Regions from separate parts of the Carnobacterium sp. GW821-FHT04C06 genome, predicted to be linked through region 2. Evidence: predicted binding sites of a transcription regulator. Region 2 holds the regulator's gene; the other holds the start of a gene.
What was found. The regulator HrcA, encoded in region 2, represses chaperone genes, less so after heat shock. The targets are predictions, from matches to a motif close to TTAGCACTCNNNNNNNNNGAGTGCTAA.
Positions count from the first base shown of each region.

Region 1: groES (co-chaperone GroES) is a predicted target of HrcA. The motif match lies at 5,736-5,762, and genes of this name have one in related genera.

Region 1 is NZ_JBWKTN010000002.1:18,258-26,480, forward strand. Features, by position in the region: gene rimI (ribosomal protein S18-alanine N-acetyltransferase) at 1-35, shown strand, start outside; gene tsaD (tRNA (adenosine(37)-N6)-threonylcarbamoyltransferase complex transferase subunit TsaD) at 28-1,056, shown strand; gene AC07SW_RS03410 (ABC-F family ATP-binding cassette domain-containing protein) at 1,123-3,081, opposite strand; gene AC07SW_RS03415 (redox-sensing transcriptional repressor Rex) at 3,413-4,072, shown strand; gene AC07SW_RS03420 (YdiK family protein) at 4,109-4,312, opposite strand; gene AC07SW_RS03425 (CPBP family intramembrane glutamic endopeptidase) at 4,360-5,007, opposite strand; gene AC07SW_RS03430 (GNAT family N-acetyltransferase) at 5,043-5,510, opposite strand; gene groES (co-chaperone GroES) at 5,798-6,082, shown strand; gene groL (chaperonin GroEL) at 6,116-7,744, shown strand; gene AC07SW_RS03445 (ArgE/DapE family deacylase) at 7,865-8,223, shown strand, end outside.
Region 2 is NZ_JBWKTN010000005.1:42,919-51,141, reverse strand. Features, by position in the region: gene truB (tRNA pseudouridine(55) synthase TruB) at 1-638, shown strand, start outside; gene ribF (riboflavin biosynthesis protein RibF) at 658-1,602, shown strand; gene hemW (radical SAM family heme chaperone HemW) at 1,621-2,763, shown strand; gene AC07SW_RS09690 (ABC-F family ATP-binding cassette domain-containing protein) at 3,082-4,680, shown strand; gene AC07SW_RS09685 (NUDIX hydrolase) at 4,825-5,289, shown strand; gene hrcA (heat-inducible transcriptional repressor HrcA) at 5,478-6,515, shown strand; gene grpE (nucleotide exchange factor GrpE) at 6,536-7,117, shown strand; gene dnaK (molecular chaperone DnaK) at 7,195-8,223, shown strand, end outside.

The DNA.
Region 1 (8,223 bases), on a different contig from region 2:
AAATCAATCAAGAAAAGAGTGAAATAAATGTCTAAAGAGAGCAATTTGATCTTAGCAATTGAAACGAGTTGTGATGAAACAAGTGCAGCCGTGATTAAAGATGGAAAAGAGATTTGTTCAAATATAGTCGCTTCTCAAATTAAAAGTCACATGCGTTTTGGCGGAGTTGTTCCTGAAATTGCAAGTAGACATCACGTTGAACAAATTACGCAATGTATTGAAGAAGCCATGAAGGAAGCCAATGTAACCTATGAAGACTTAAGCGGGGTAGCAGTCACAGAAGGTCCTGGTTTAGTAGGTGCCTTGCTTATTGGAGTAAATGCTGCAAAAGCCATCGCCTTTGCGCATCAATTGCCTTTGATACCTGTAAATCATATGGCAGGTCATATCTATGCCAACCGTTTAATTGAACCACTGACTTTTCCACTACTAGCTTTAGTTGTTAGTGGAGGACATACCGAACTTGTGTATATGGAAAAAGATGGAGACTATCAGATAATTGGTGAAACAAGAGATGATGCAAGTGGTGAGGCATATGATAAAGTCGGACGAGTTCTTGGCTTAACCTATCCTGGTGGAAAACGAATTGATGAAATGGCAAAAATGGGATCAGATACCTTCCATTTTCCTCGTGGGATGATTAAAGAAAATAACTATGATTTTAGTTTTAGCGGTCTAAAAAGTGCCTTTATCAATACGGTGCACAATGCCGAACAAAAAGGTGAGACGTTAAATCAGTTTGACTTGGCTGCAAGTTTTCAAGCAAGTGTAATCGATGTATTGGTTAGTAAGACACTTAAAGCAATTCGTGAATATCCAGTGAAACAATTAGTTTTAGCAGGTGGCGTGGCAGCAAACCATGGTCTTAGAGCAGAGCTAACAAATAGAATGAATCAAGAATTCCCATCCATTCGTTTATCGATTCCGCCACTTTCTTTATGTGGCGATAATGCAGCTATGATTGGTGCAGCTGCATATGTAGAATTCAATTCAGGAAATTTTTCAGGATACGATTTAAATGCCAAACCGGGACTTTCTTTTGAAATGATGAAATGAGAATAGAAAAAAGCATGAAAGCCATTTTTTAAATGGCAATTTCATGCTTTTTTTATGGGATTCTGCTTAGTTTCCTAAATCTTCAAGAGCCAGACTTTGTTCTTCCCATTCATTAATAATGGTTTCGTGTTGTTCTTTTAATTGTCCCAATTGTTGATTGATTTCTTGCACTTTTAAATGGTCGCCATAGACTTCAGGTAAAGTTAACTGTGTTTCCAAAGTTTCGATGGTTGCTTCTAAAGTAGCCATCTCATTTTCTAATGTTTCAATACGGCGCGTGAGTTGGCGAATTAGTTTTTGCTCTTCTTTGCCTATTTGATAATGTTCTTTTGTTCCTGAATCAGTCACTTGCTCTTGAATTGGCTGTTTTTTTAAAGCTTCTTCTTCCGCGAGCAAACGCAATTCTTCTTCTTCCGCTTTTTTTTCTAAATAATAATCATAATCCCCTAAATAAAGCTTACTTCCAGTAGTAGAAAGCTCAACAACGGTGGTTGCAATCCGATTAATAAAGTAACGGTCATGGGAAACAAAAAGAATCGTGCCGGGGAAATCTATTAAAGCATTTTCCAAGACTTCTTTGCTATCAATGTCTAAATGGTTGGTTGGTTCATCTAAAACCAAGAAGTTGTCTTGTTCCATAGAAAGTTTAGCTAAAGCTAATCGAGCTTTTTCGCCACCACTTAATGTAGAAACAACTTTTTCGACATCTTCACCTGTAAATAAAAAGCTTCCTAAAATACTGCGGATATCTTTTTCTGGAGTTGTAGGATGTTCATCCCAAAGTTCAGCTAAGACGGTTTTTCCTGAACTAAGGTTCGCTTGTTCTTGGTCATAATACCCAAGAGTCACATTTGCACCAAGATGTTTTGTACCTTGAATTAAAGGCAGTTCATCGACCAATGATTTTAAAAGGGTAGATTTGCCAATTCCATTTGGTCCAACTAAAGCGATAGCGTCTGTTTTTCGAATGTCTAATTGGATTGGACTAGAAATAATGGTTTCTTGATACCCAATTGCTCCATTCTCTAATGATAAGACCACATTGCCACTTTCTTTTTCAGGTTGAAATCTAAAACGAGCTGACTTTTCATCCCCAAGTGGTCGGTCCATCCGTTCCATTTTATTTAATTGTTTGCGTCTACTCTGAGCACGTTTTGTCGTAGAGGCGCGGGCTAAATTCCGACTGACAAAATCTTCTAGTTTTGAGATTTCAACTTGTTGCTTTTCAAACTCTTTCCACTCACGTTCTAAATTTGCTGCCTTTTGAGTGAGGTAATTTGTATAGTTGCCTTTATAGTGGGTCATTTTTTGGCGACTTATTTCATAAACTTCACGAGAAACTTTGTCTAAAAAGTAACGGTCATGAGAAACAATCAAAAGTGCACCTTGATAGGTTTGTAGATAGTTTTCCAACCAACTTAAGGTAGCGATGTCTAAATGGTTGGTGGGTTCATCCAAAATCAGCAAATCTCTTTTTTCTAATAATAATTTAGCTAAAGCTAATCGCGTTTTTTGTCCGCCAGAAAGTTGCGTGATTTTTTTTGAATAGTCCGCTTCAAAAAAATTGAATCCATGTAACACAGAACGAATTTCAGCTTCATAACCAAAGCCGTTTGCTTCATTAAAATCATGCTGCAACTGGTCATAGGAATCTAAAACTTTTTGGTAAGCATCGGCATTTTCTAGTAAGGATGGTTCTCCTAATTGTTCTTCTAAGTGACGCATTTTGGCTTCCATTTGAATGATGGGTTCAAAAACAGTCAACATCTCATCCCAGATACTTTTATCCGAATCTAAGCCTGAGTGTTGAGCCAAATAACCAATTGTAACCGTCTTTCCTTTAGATAAGCGACCAGCATCAGGTTCTTCAATTCCTGCAATTATTTTTAATAAAGTTGATTTTCCAGCACCATTACGACCTACTAAAGCAATTCTGGCATTGTCTTGTATTTCTAATTGAATATTTTCAAAAAGCACATCTGCACCAAAATAACGTGCAACGGATTGTGTTTGTAATAAAATCATTTTCATTCCCTCACTTCATCTTCTACCTTCCTAGTGTAGCACAATTTAGCAGTGTGTTGAAATTGAAATCACAAGAAAAATTAAGTGAATCTAACTAGCGAAATCATTCACAATATAACGCTTGTGAATTCATTTGAATTATCAATCAATAATCCTAACAAATTAAGAAATTATTTGAGCAAAAAAGTAGTATAATATAGAAAAAATGCTATAATGATAATGCTTGGTGATTACTTAATGATTGTGAAGTAAATTCTTTTAAAATAGTTTTGTGAAAAAAAACAATAACTTTTTAAAATCAAGATACTATAAAATGTTGGGGGAAAGAAAGATGCCAAATCAAAAGATACCTAAGGCAACGGCAAAACGTTTGCCTATATATTACCGTTACTTACGTTTCTTACATGACGCTGGAAAAGATCGTGTTTCTTCTACTGAACTGAGCGATGCAGTCAAAGTTGACAGCGCAACAATCAGAAGAGACTTTTCTTATTTTGGTGCATTAGGAAAAAGAGGCTATGGATATGATGTTGAAGATCTATTGAACTTCTTTAGTAAAACATTGAATCAAGATCGTTTGACCAATGTCGCTTTAATTGGAGTAGGGAACTTAGGCCATGCCTTATTAAATTATAATTTCCATCAAAGCAATAACACTAGAATTAGTGCAGCCTTTGATGTAAATGAAGAGATTGTTGGAACGATTGCAAGTGGAGTACCAGTTTATCCAATGAGTGAGATGATTGAGCAATTGAAACTACAACAGATTGAAGTTGTCATTTTAACTGTCCCAGCACCTGTAGCTCAAGAAACTGTGAATGAATTAGTAGATGCTGGTGTAAAAGGCATTATGAACTTCACCCCACTGAGAATCTCAGTTCCAGATCATATTCGCGTTCAAAATGTGGATTTAACAAATGAATTGCAAACATTGATTTATTTCTTAGATCATTATACAGGTAATAATGACATCCTTGATTTAGAAGATTAAAAAAACGTTGAGAAAGAATTCTTTCTCAACGTTTTTTTAGTCTTTATTATGGTTTGTTATTTTCAAAAATAACTGTAACATTTTAGTTCCTCGAACAAAATCATTTGTTGCAATCACTACACAAAGAATTGAAAAGAATCCCCAGCCTGTACTTTTAACAAAATCAATCGTGAACCAAATAAAAACAGCAGCCATTACATAGTTGAAAATGATTTGAGTTAGAAAACTATTTTTACTCATTATTGATTTCCTTTCTATGCTCCTTTGTTAACTAACAACAAAGCAACTTATTTTAGTAGCACCATCTGAGAAATAAATACTAATGTATTCATTAACATATGTGCAATTATCGAAGTAGCAATATTTTTTGTTTTTACATATAGGAAGCAAAAAACAAATCCCATTGCTGAATAAAGCAAGATGTGTCCATCCATATGAATAAAGGCAAAGAGTAATGAGCTAATAACTGCAGCACCAACAACACCGGTTAAATCATAGAAAAAGCCGAAAATAACTTTCCTAAATACAAATTCTTCAAGAATCGGAGCAAAGATAGCGCCAGTAATTAAGAATAAAGGATACTTGTTTATGATTTCAATAATGTATTGTGTATTAGCAGAACCGGGGGGAATTTTTAAAACGGCTTGTTCGATTAAATTTGCAGTTATTTGAACAAAAATAGCTAAAAACATTCCTATAAAGCCCCACGATAAAACTTGTCCCTTTGAAACAGAAGGTTGAATAGTCAAACTATTTTTGATAGGAAACTTCTTATTTAAAAGTATCATAACTAAACTTCCTAGTATAAAGCAAGCGATAGTTGAGTAGATGATGACCGATGTTTTGGCATTACTTGGAACCAAACTCCCTAAAAGAGCGGGCAACGTTTGAGCGATAACATAGGTGACCAAAAGTGTAATTGCTGAGTTTTTCATTTTAAACCTCATTTCTAAAATTCATCTTGTCATAACTATAGGTACCTTGTCATATTAATGTCTGTTGTAACAAAGCCCATTTTTTTGTATAGCGAAAGAGCAACTTCATTATGACCAAATACATGTAAACTAATTTTATCAAAATGTATTGTTTTTATTTCTTTTATAAGTGTCTCTATTGCTTTTGTGCCATAGCCTTTTCCTCTAAAAGGTTCAAAAATAACGAAATCATAAATAAATGCTGATTTTCCAGTTTTATCGTGATGAGCGTGAAACCATAAATAACCAACCTTACTTGAAAGTGAAGGTTCAATTATTGAAAATAAAAACTCGTTTTCAGTATGAATGCCTTTAGGTAGAAGCTCGTTGAAAGTTGTCGTTGCAAGCGCAATAGCCTCATCACCAGACCAGGTTCCAGCTGCTACTTTATCTTTTGCGTAATCCAAAATTGATAAAGAGAGAAAATCATCAAAGTCAGATTGAGTCATTTTTTTTAGGTGCATAATCAAGACTCCTTTATGACGAGAAATAGTGGTTTTATCCGCTGAAAAAACAAATTCAGTATACAGTATACCACACTTGCCATAGTGTATGTTTTGGAAATAAAAAAAACAAAATCAAAATAAAAGAAATCCCAATGATTTGCAAATAGTAAGGAGTGAAAGGAGAAAAAAAGTTAACAAAATACTTGCATTCTATCCAAATTTTGATTAAGATAAAGAAGTGAGTTAGCACTCTTTGTATATGAGTGCTAATAGAAACAAAAAGATAAATAAATGGAGGGATTTACGTGTTAAAACCATTAGGAGATCGTGTCATGATAGAAGTTGCTAAAGAGGAAGAAAAAACTGTTAGTGGGATCGTTTTACCAGGTTCAGCGCAGGAAAAACCTCAAACAGGGACGATTATCGCAGTTGGTGAAGGTCGTATTTTAGAAAATGGTACTAAGGTCGAGATGGCTGTTAAAGTTGGAGACGTTGTACTATTTGAAAAATATGCAGGAACTGAAGTTAAATATGATGGAAAAGAATATTTAGTCTTAAAAGAACACGATTTAGTAGCAATCGTTGGGTAACAATAAAAATAAAAAATTATGAGGTGAAAAATAATGGCTAAAGATATTAAATTTGCAGAAGACGCACGTGGCGCAATGCTTCGTGGAGTAGACATTTTGGCAGACACAGTTAAAGTAACATTAGGACCTAAAGGACGTAACGTTGTTTTAGAAAAATCATTCGGATCACCTTTGATTACAAATGATGGTGTGACGATTGCAAAAGAAATCGAATTAGAAAATCATTTCGAAAATATGGGAGCAAAACTTGTTTCAGAAGTTGCTTCAAAAACAAATGATATTGCTGGTGACGGAACAACAACAGCGACTGTTTTAACACAAGCAATTGTTCGAGAAGGATTAAAAAATGTTACTGCAGGAGCTAACCCAGTCGGTATTCGTCGTGGAATTGAATTGGCAACCAAAGCAGCAGTTGAAGAATTACATGCGATTTCAAAAGTAGTCGATTCAAAAGAAGCGATTGCACAAGTAGCAGCCATTTCTTCTGGTGATGACGAAATCGGTTCGTTAATTGCAGAAGCCATGGAAAAAGTTGGCAATGACGGCGTGATTACAATTGAAGAATCAAAAGGAATCGAGACCGAATTGGACGTTGTTGAAGGAATGCAATTTGACCGTGGGTATTTATCTCAATATATGGTAACAGACAATGATAAAATGGAAGCTGTTTTAGAAAATCCATATGTTTTGATTACAGATAAAAAAATCTCAAATATTCAAGATGTCTTGCCTTTGTTGGAACAAATTCTACAACAAGGTCGTCCATTGTTAATTATTGCGGATGATGTGGATGGTGAAGCCTTACCAACACTTGTTTTAAATAAATTACGCGGTACGTTTAATGTTGTTGCAGTTAAAGCTCCTGGATTTGGTGATCGTCGCAAAGCGATGTTAGAAGACATTGCAATTTTAACTGGTGGTACTGTTATTACAGAAGATCTAGGATTAGAATTGAAAGATACAACAATTGATCAATTAGGTCATGCAGGAAAAGCTGTAGTAACAAAAGATGCGACTACAATTGTTGAAGGAGCCGGAGCAAAAGAAGCCATCCAACAACGTGTAGCTATCATCAAATCACAAGCAGCTGAAACGACTTCAGAATTTGATAAAGAAAAATTACAAGAACGTTTAGCAAAACTTTCAGGAGGGGTAGCTGTTGTTAAAGTTGGAGCAGCTACTGAAACTGAATTAAAAGAACGTAAATTACGCATTGAAGATGCCTTGAATGCAACACGTGCTGCTGTTGAAGAAGGAATCGTAGCAGGTGGTGGAACGGCTTTAGTGAATGTACAAGCTAAAGTGGCTGAAATTGAAGCAGAAGGCGACGTAGCAACAGGAATTAAAATTGTCCTACGTTCGTTAGAAGAACCATTACGTCAAATCGTAACCAATGCTGGACTTGAAGGTTCGGTAATTGTGGATAAATTAAAACATGCTGATTTAGGTATTGGTTTTAATGCAGCGAATGGTGAATGGGTAAACATGGTTGAAGCTGGAATCGTAGATCCAACTAAAGTGACTCGCTCTGCTTTGCAAAATGCAGCAAGTGTAGCAGCATTGTTATTGACAACAGAAGCAGTTGTTGCTGACCAACCAACTCCAGACATGCCACCAATGGCCCCTGGAATGGACCCAAGTATGATGGGCGGCATGATGTAAAAAACTAAAGAAGAAACCTTTAATTAAAGGTTTCTTCTTTTTTATTTCTGAGGGTTTATGATTGCAAACGCATGTTATTAAGTCTATGATTAAATTATTAAAAGAAAGAAGGAATGCTCTATGGAAAAATCAAAAAAAATTCAAATATTAAAAGATATTATTGATATAGAATCAGTTAATGGTAACGAAAAGGCTGTAGCTGATTATTTAGCTGATTTATTCAAAGAATATAAAATTTCAACAAAACAAGTAGCATATGATACAGATAGAAATAATTTAGTAGCTGAGATTGGAAACGGCACATCAAAAGTATTGGCATTTTCAGGACATATGGATGTTGTAGCGCCAGGTAATCTAGCAGACTGGACGACAGATCCTTTTAAAGCAGATGAGCGAGATGGAAAAATTTATGGTCGAGGTTCTTGCGATATGAAGAGTGGGCTAGCTGCAATGATCATCGCAATGATTGAACTGGTGGA
Region 2 (8,223 bases):
TTGCTCCTACGATTGAAGAAATCGATCAGCAAATGAAACAAATGGAAGGAACGATTATTCAAATTCCACCAATGTTTTCGGCGGTTAAAGTGAATGGTAAACGGTTATATGAATATGCAAGGAACGGAGAATCCGTAGAACGACCTCAAAGAAAAGCTGAAATTAGTTCATTCATTCGAACCAGTGAGCCTATATTTAATGAAGAGCAAGGAACCGTTAAATGGCGTTTTGAAGTAACTTGTGGGAAAGGAACTTATGTCAGAACATTAGCAGTTGATTTAGGTAATGCTTTAGGCTATCCAGCGCATATGTCAGATTTGACACGAGTATTAAGTGGAACATTTAAAGCGAGCGATTGCTTGACTTTGGATCAAGTTGCTAAAGCGATGACAGATGAAAGTATTCAAGATAAACTTTTTCCATTAGAATTTGGTTTAAAAGAGTTTGAAACAATGGAAGTTACGGAAGAACTTTGGCCAAAAGTAAAAAATGGTGTGCCATTGCCGAGAAGCTTATTTAAAGCATACGAAAGCTACCCAGTTGTAATGATGTACCAAGGAGTAGCTACTAGTTTATATGCCATTCATCCAACAAAACCACAATTAGTAAAACCAACAAAAGTCTTAAGAAATCAATAGATTAAAGGGGTTCTTTTTTATGAAAGTTGTCAATATCCACCATCCATATCAAGCCAATCAAATTCCAGCTGATAATGTTGTTTTAGCCTTGGGTTTTTTTGACGGAGTTCATTTAGGTCATCAAGAAGTCATTGCAACAGCAAAAAAAATCGCAAATGAAAAGAATCTGAAGCTAGCTCTAATGACCTTTAACCAACACCCATCCATCGTATTTCAAAAAATCGATCCAGATCAAATGAAATATTTATCAACAATTAAAAGAAAAGAAGAATTAATGGAAGCGCAAGGTGTTGATATCCTTTATGTGATTGAATTCACCTCAGCTTTTGCAAGTTTATCGCCAATCGAATTTGTGAACCAATATATGGTGGATCTGCACGCTCAAGTAGTGGTTGCAGGCTTTGATTACACTTATGGACCAAAAGATGTAGCTAATATGGAGCAATTGCCACGTTTCGCCGACAATCGCTTTGAAGTTGTAACAGTTGCTAAGCAGGAGTCAGATGACGAAAAAATCAGTTCAACACGCATTCGTAAAGAACTAGCAGATGGAAATATGGAAGTAGCTAATGAATTGTTAGGCTATGCCTATGAAATTCCTGGCAGAGTCGTTCACGGAGATGCTAGAGGTCGATTGTTAGGTTTTCCAACAGCTAATATTGAAGTAGATGCAGGAGTACGGTTGCCACGAGTAGGTGTTTATGCTGTGAAAATTAAGGTAGGCAATCAGTGGCATTTAGGGATGGCTTCAATTGGCTATAACGTAACCTTTGGAGATAACCGGGATATGACTGTTGAAGTGTATATTTTAGATTTTAAGGAAGATATCTACGGCGAGCGCGTTGCGGTTTCTTGGCACCACTATTTGCGAGAAGAGTTGAAATTTGATTCTGTAGTAGATTTAATCGCACAATTAAAGCAAGATGAACTGGATACGGCAGCTTATTTTAAGAATGAAAAGTAAGGAAAGGAACGTGAACTCATGACAGCAACTTATATTCATATTCCTTTTTGTGAACATATTTGTTTCTACTGTGACTTTAATAAAGTCTTTTTAGAAGGGCAACCAGTAGATGAATATGTTGAAATGCTTTTAAGAGAAATGCAATTGACAATGGCTCAAACGCCAGATGAAAAAATTGAGACTATCTATGTTGGTGGAGGTACGCCAACTACCTTAAATGAAAAACAATTAGATCGATTGCTAACTGGAATGAAAGAAATTCTTCCCTTTCAAATGGGAAACGAATTTACTTTTGAAGCCAATCCAGGAGATTTATCAGTTGATAAATTGAAAGTTCTACATGATCATGGTGTCAATCGTCTAAGTATGGGGGTTCAGTCTTTCAATGACGATTTACTCAAAAAAATAGGACGTATTCATAAAGTGAAGGATGTCTATCAGTCCATTGCGAACGCACGACAAGTAGGATTTGAAAATATTAGTATTGATTTAATTTATCGTCTGCCAGGCCAAACAGAAGCTGATTTTAACAATAGCTTAGTAAAAGCTTTAGAATTAGAGTTGCCACATTACTCTACGTACTCATTGATTTTAGAAAATAAAACGATTTTTTACAATTTGATGCGACAAGGGAAATTGCCGTTGCCAACTGAAGATGAAGAGGCGAACATGTATCAGATGGCGATCGATTTAATGGCTGAAAAAGGGCGTAAACAGTATGAAATCAGTAACTATGCATTACCTGGATATGAATCTCAGCACAATTTAATTTATTGGAAAAATGAAAAATATTATGGGTTTGGTGCAGGTGCTCATGGTTATTTAGGAGGGCACCGTTATCAAAATAACGGGCCGATTCAACAGTATTTAGAGCCCCTTAGAAAAAATCGGTTGCCTATCTTAAGAACCCAACAATTATCGATTGAAGAAAAAATTGAAGAAGAAATGTTTTTAGGATTGAGAAAACTAGAAGGCGTTTCAATTCAACACTTTTTTGATAAATTTCAGGTGTCCGTTTTTGAAGTCTATCAAGAGGTTATCGACAGTCTTGTAGCAGATGGGTTGCTTGAAGTTACCCTTGACAAAATTCGATTAACAGAAAAAGGGAAATTTTTAGGAAATGAAGTTTTCCAAGCTTTTTTACTAAGCAGCCCTAAATAAAAATAACGACTAAAACTTACCTGAATCAGGGAGTTTTAGTTTTTTTTTTGCCTCAGAGTATCAACACATTAAAAAATGTCAATTCTTGTTATTTCTATTTTAACGAGTTAAGATAAGGAAGAATCTATGAGTAGGGGGGCTTAAGAATGAAAACAACAATTGAACTTCAATTTGTGTTTAATATCGGGAACAATTTACCATTGCTTCATTGTGGAAAGACGAATCTCCTTTGAGATGAGTTATTCGATAAAAGCAATAAATAATCATCGGCTTGCTCATCTCTAGTCATTTAAAAACAATTAACTAGGAGATGAACAAATGTTAGTACAATTAAATTCTGTAACAAAATATTTCGATGGCAACACGATTTTAAATAAAATCAACTTTAAAATTGAGGAAGGCGAAAAAATTGGATTAGTTGGAGTCAACGGTTCAGGAAAATCAACTTTATTAAGTTTATTAATGAATGAGATGGAAGTAAGTGAAGGATCAATTTATCGGAATCCACACCGTAAAATTGGTTTTGTTAAGCAGATGTCAGATTTGACTATGACAAATACAATCAAAGAAGAATTAACGACGGTTTTTAGTGGATTGATTCAATTGCAACAGGAAATACAGCGGCTTGAAGTTCAAATGAGCCAATCAGAAACACAAGATTTAGAGACCCTTTTAACTGAATACGGTCAAAAAACGGAATCCTTTGCAATGCTTGGTGGATATGAATTTGAAGCTAAAATTGATTCTATTATTTCAGGAATGGGATTCAATTCTTTAAAAGAAACTAAAATCCAACAATTAAGTGGCGGACAAAAGACTAAATTGTCTTTAGCCAAACAATTACTAGAAGAGCCTGATCTATTGGTTTTAGATGAACCAACCAATCATTTGGATTTAGAAGCCATTTTATGGCTGGAGAATTTCCTGTTTCAATATCGCGGTGCTATTTTAGTAGTATCACACGACCGTTATTTCTTAGATAAATTTATCCAATCGGTTGTTGAGTTGGAAAGACACCAAATCACTCGTTACAAAGGGAATTATTCGAGCTATGTCAGTCAAAAAGAAAAAAATGAACAACTTCATTGGTCAAGATTTAAGCAACAAGAAAAAGAAGTGAAACGTCTTGAGACATACGTTGAAAAGCATATAGTTCGAGCAACCTCAGCTAAAAGTGCTAAAAATAAACAAAAACAACTAAATCGAATCGATCGTATCGATGCCCCACTAGCTTCTTTAAAAAGTGCTTATTTAAATTTTGAAATGGAGTACCCTTCTCATAAAGCTGTTCTAGCACTTGAAGATGTTGCACTATCAGTTAAACCAAATGAGTTATTACTAGAAAATGTTCAATTTAAAATAGAGCGAGGCGATCGGGTTGCTTTATTAGGTAGTAATGGAGTCGGCAAATCAACCTTGTTAAAATCAATTATTAAGGAATTACCCTATGCTGAAGGTTCAATAAAATGGGGAGGCAATACTAAAATAGGTTACTATGACCAAGAATTTCAATCATTAACCCCTGAGTTAACTGTATTGGAAGAAATGCGTCAAACATTTCCCGAGGAAGATGATTTAACAGTTAGACAAACATTGGCTAGCCTGTTATTTACGCAAGAAAATGTTGAAAAACGAATCAAAGATTTAAGCGGTGGTGAAAAAGGAAAATTAATTTTTGCTAAATTGATGTTAGCAAAACCAAATGTTTTAATTTTAGATGAACCAACCAATCATTTAGATTTAGCAACTAAAGATATGTTGGAAAAATCATTAATTAACTTTGAAGGAACTATTTTCTTTGTATCTCATGATCGCTATTTTATCAATAAATTGGCAACTCATGTATTAGAGTTGACCCCCAAAAAAACAACAATGTATCTTGGTGATTATCAGGGTTATCTTGCTAAAAAAGATTGAAACTCCATTTAATGAAAGAAGAGAAACTAAATCTCTTCTTTTTTTATTTCTAATTACATAAAATACGATATAATAGAAGTTAATGAACTAATGATGAAAGCTACTATATAATCGTTAACTTAAAAGATGAAAGAAGGCATATTTATGCAATGGTACACATTATGTTTTTTAAAACAGGGCACCAAAGTCCTGCTACTTAATCGACAAAAAAATCCATGGATGGGGCGGTGGAATGGAGTTGGCGGAAAAATTGAAGTGGGAGAAACGCCATTAAATTCTGCGATTCGAGAAATAAAAGAAGAAACAACAATTGACGTAAGTGAACTTTTTTATGGCGGCAAACTTCTTTGGACCGTAGATCACGAAATCACAGGTGGCCTACACCTGTTTCTAACGGAGTTACCAGAAAAAGAATATTTTTCAACACCAATCGCTACGAGAGAAGGAATTTTAGACTTTAAAGAAATTGATTGGATTTTTGATTCTAAAAATCAAGGAATGCCAGATAATATTCCATTTGTACTGAAGGATCTTTTACTCAATCCTCAAGAAAATTGCTACATGTGTTACTTTGAAAACAATCAATTTTTAAAAGTCGAAAAACAGTAAGCAAAGAGTGACAATGCTTATCCTGCTTAGTACGTAGAGCTTTCTAGGTACTAAGTAGGATTTTAACTATTTTTGGGAAAAACTCGTAAAAAAATAAGGGAATATTGTTGACAAAGTCTGACTAATTTGTTAAATTAATAAATGTATTAGCACTCGTTGTTGTTAAGTGCTAAAAAGAGGTGAACCAAATGTTAACAGAAAGACAGATCCTGATTCTCAAATCAATTATTCGATTGTATACAGATTTTGGAAATCCTGTTGGGTCTAAAACTTTGATGAGTGAGGCAGGACTAGATTTTAGTTCAGCGACGATCCGTAATGAGATGGGGCGCTTAGAAGAGCTTGGTTACATTGAAAAAACACATTCTTCTTCTGGACGGATTCCGTCAATAAAAGGCTATCGTTTCTATGTGGATCATTTAGTACACCCAGACAAAGTCAATTCAAAGGATTTAGCAACAATAAAATCATCTTTTGATTCACCGTTTCATGAATTAGATGAAATCGTTGCACAATCTGCTGAAGTTTTGTCAAACCTAACCAGTTACACGGCAATTACGTTAGGTCCTGAGTTGAAAGACAGTAAATTAACTGGTTTTCGCTTAGTTCCATTAAGTAATTTCCAAGTAATGGCCATCTTGGTAACAGATAAAGGGCACGTTGAAAATCAAATTTTTAATTTGCCAAAAAACATCAATAGTTACGAATTAGAAAAGATTGTTGCAATCTTTAATGATGAATTGATTGGATATCCTCTGGTTCTAGTTTATCAAAAACTAAAAACAGAAATTCCACAGCTGATTCAAAAGTATGTTCGTACGCCATCTGGAATTCTAGATGTATTTGATGACATCATCATGAAAGCAGCTAAAGAACGAGTCTTTGTTGGAGGTCGCATGAATATCTTAGATTTTTCAAATGCACTTGATGTCGAAAAATTTAAGTCGATCTATACACTGATGGAAAAAGATTCAGGTTTAGCCTCGCTGATTACCCAAAATCAAGAAGGAATCGAAGTCAGGATTGGGCAAGAGCTAGAGAATACCTTGTTTCAAGATTTTAGTTTAATTACAGCAACTTATAGTGTAATGGGACATGGAACGGGAACGATTGCTCTGTTAGGACCAACGAGTATGCCGTATTCAAGAATGATTGGATTAGTCGATGCTTTTAGAAATGAGCTTTCACAGAAAATGATGGATTATTACCAAGGAATGGAAAAATAATTTAAAAAGGAGATTTTGTCGTGTCTAACAAGAAAAATGAAAGTTTCCAAGAAGAAAAATTAGATGAAGAAATCAAAGCAAGCATGGATGAAATAGATGAAGCCACTTCCGTTGAAGAACCAGAAAAGGACGAGCAAGAAACAGCTCCAGTGGATGAATTAACTGAAGCAAAAGCAGCCTTTAGTGACATGGAAGATCGCTATCTACGCATTCAAGCAGAAATGGCAAACATGCGCAAGCGTAATCAAAAAGAACGCGAAGACGCAGCGAAATACCGTTCACAAGACATTGCCAAAGAATTGTTACCAGTGATTGATAACTTGGAACGTGCGATGGCAATAGAGGTGAGTGATGAACAAGGAGAAAGCTTAAAAAAAGGCTTAGAAATGGTCATGAATACCTTTAGAACAGCCTTGAAAAGTGAAGGAATTGAAGAGATTAACCCAGTTGGTGAAAGCTTTGATCCAAATTTCCATCAAGCAGTACAGACAGTGCCGGCAGAAGACGGTCAAGCCACAGATACTGTCGTAAACGTTCTACAAAAAGGGTATATCTTGAAGGATCGCGTATTGCGTCCTGCAATGGTTATTGTGTCACAATAAGTTTTAACTAAAAAACGGATAAGCTGATTTTTATCAGCGAACAAACTAAAAAATAACTAGTAAAGAGGGAATTTAAAATGAGTAAAATTATCGGAATCGATTTAGGAACAACAAACTCAGCAGTAGCAGTATTAGAAGGTGGAGAAGCAAAAATTATTGCGAATCCAGAAGGAAACCGCACAACACCTTCAGTAGTATCATTTAAAAACGGAGAAATCCAAGTAGGTGAAGTTGCAAAACGTCAAGCAGTAACAAACCCAAATACAATTGCTTCTATTAAACGCCATATTGGTGAAGACGGTTATACAGTTGAAGTTGAAGGTAAAAAATATACACCACAAGAAATTTCAGCTATGACGTTACAATATTTAAAAGGATTTGCTGAAGAATATCTAGGTGAAAAAGTTGATAAAGCTGTTATTACAGTTCCAGCTTACTTCAATGATGCACAACGTCAAGCAACAAAAGACGCTGGTAAAATCGCTGGTTTAGAAGTAGAGCGTATTGTTAACGAACCAACTGCAGCAGCATTAGCTTACGGTTTAGATAAAACAGACAAAGATGAAAAAGTATTAGTATTTGACTTAGGTGGCGGTACTTTTGACGTATCTATCCTTGAATTAGGTGACGGCGTGTTTGACGTATTGTCAACAGCTGGTGACAACAAACTAGGTGGAGATGACTTTGATAACAAAATCATCGATTACATGGTTGCAGAATTCAAAAAAGAAAACGGCATTGACTTATCAAACGACAAAATGGCCGTTCAACGTTTGAAAGATGCAGCTGAAAAAGCGAAAAAAGATTTATCAGGTGTAACTTCAACTCAAATCAGCTTACCATTTATCACAGCAGGCGAAGCAGGTCCATTACACTTAGAAATGAACTTAACTCGTGCTAAATTTGATGAATTAACACATGACTTAGTAGATCGTACGAAAGGTCCAGTTCGTCAAGCTCTTAAAGATGCTGGTTTATCAGCAAGCGAAATTGATGAAGTGATCTTAGTCGGTGGATCAACTCGTATTCCAGCAGTTGTTGAAGCTGTTAAAAAAGAAACAAATCAAGAACCAAATAAATCAGTTAACCCAGATGAAGTTGTAGCG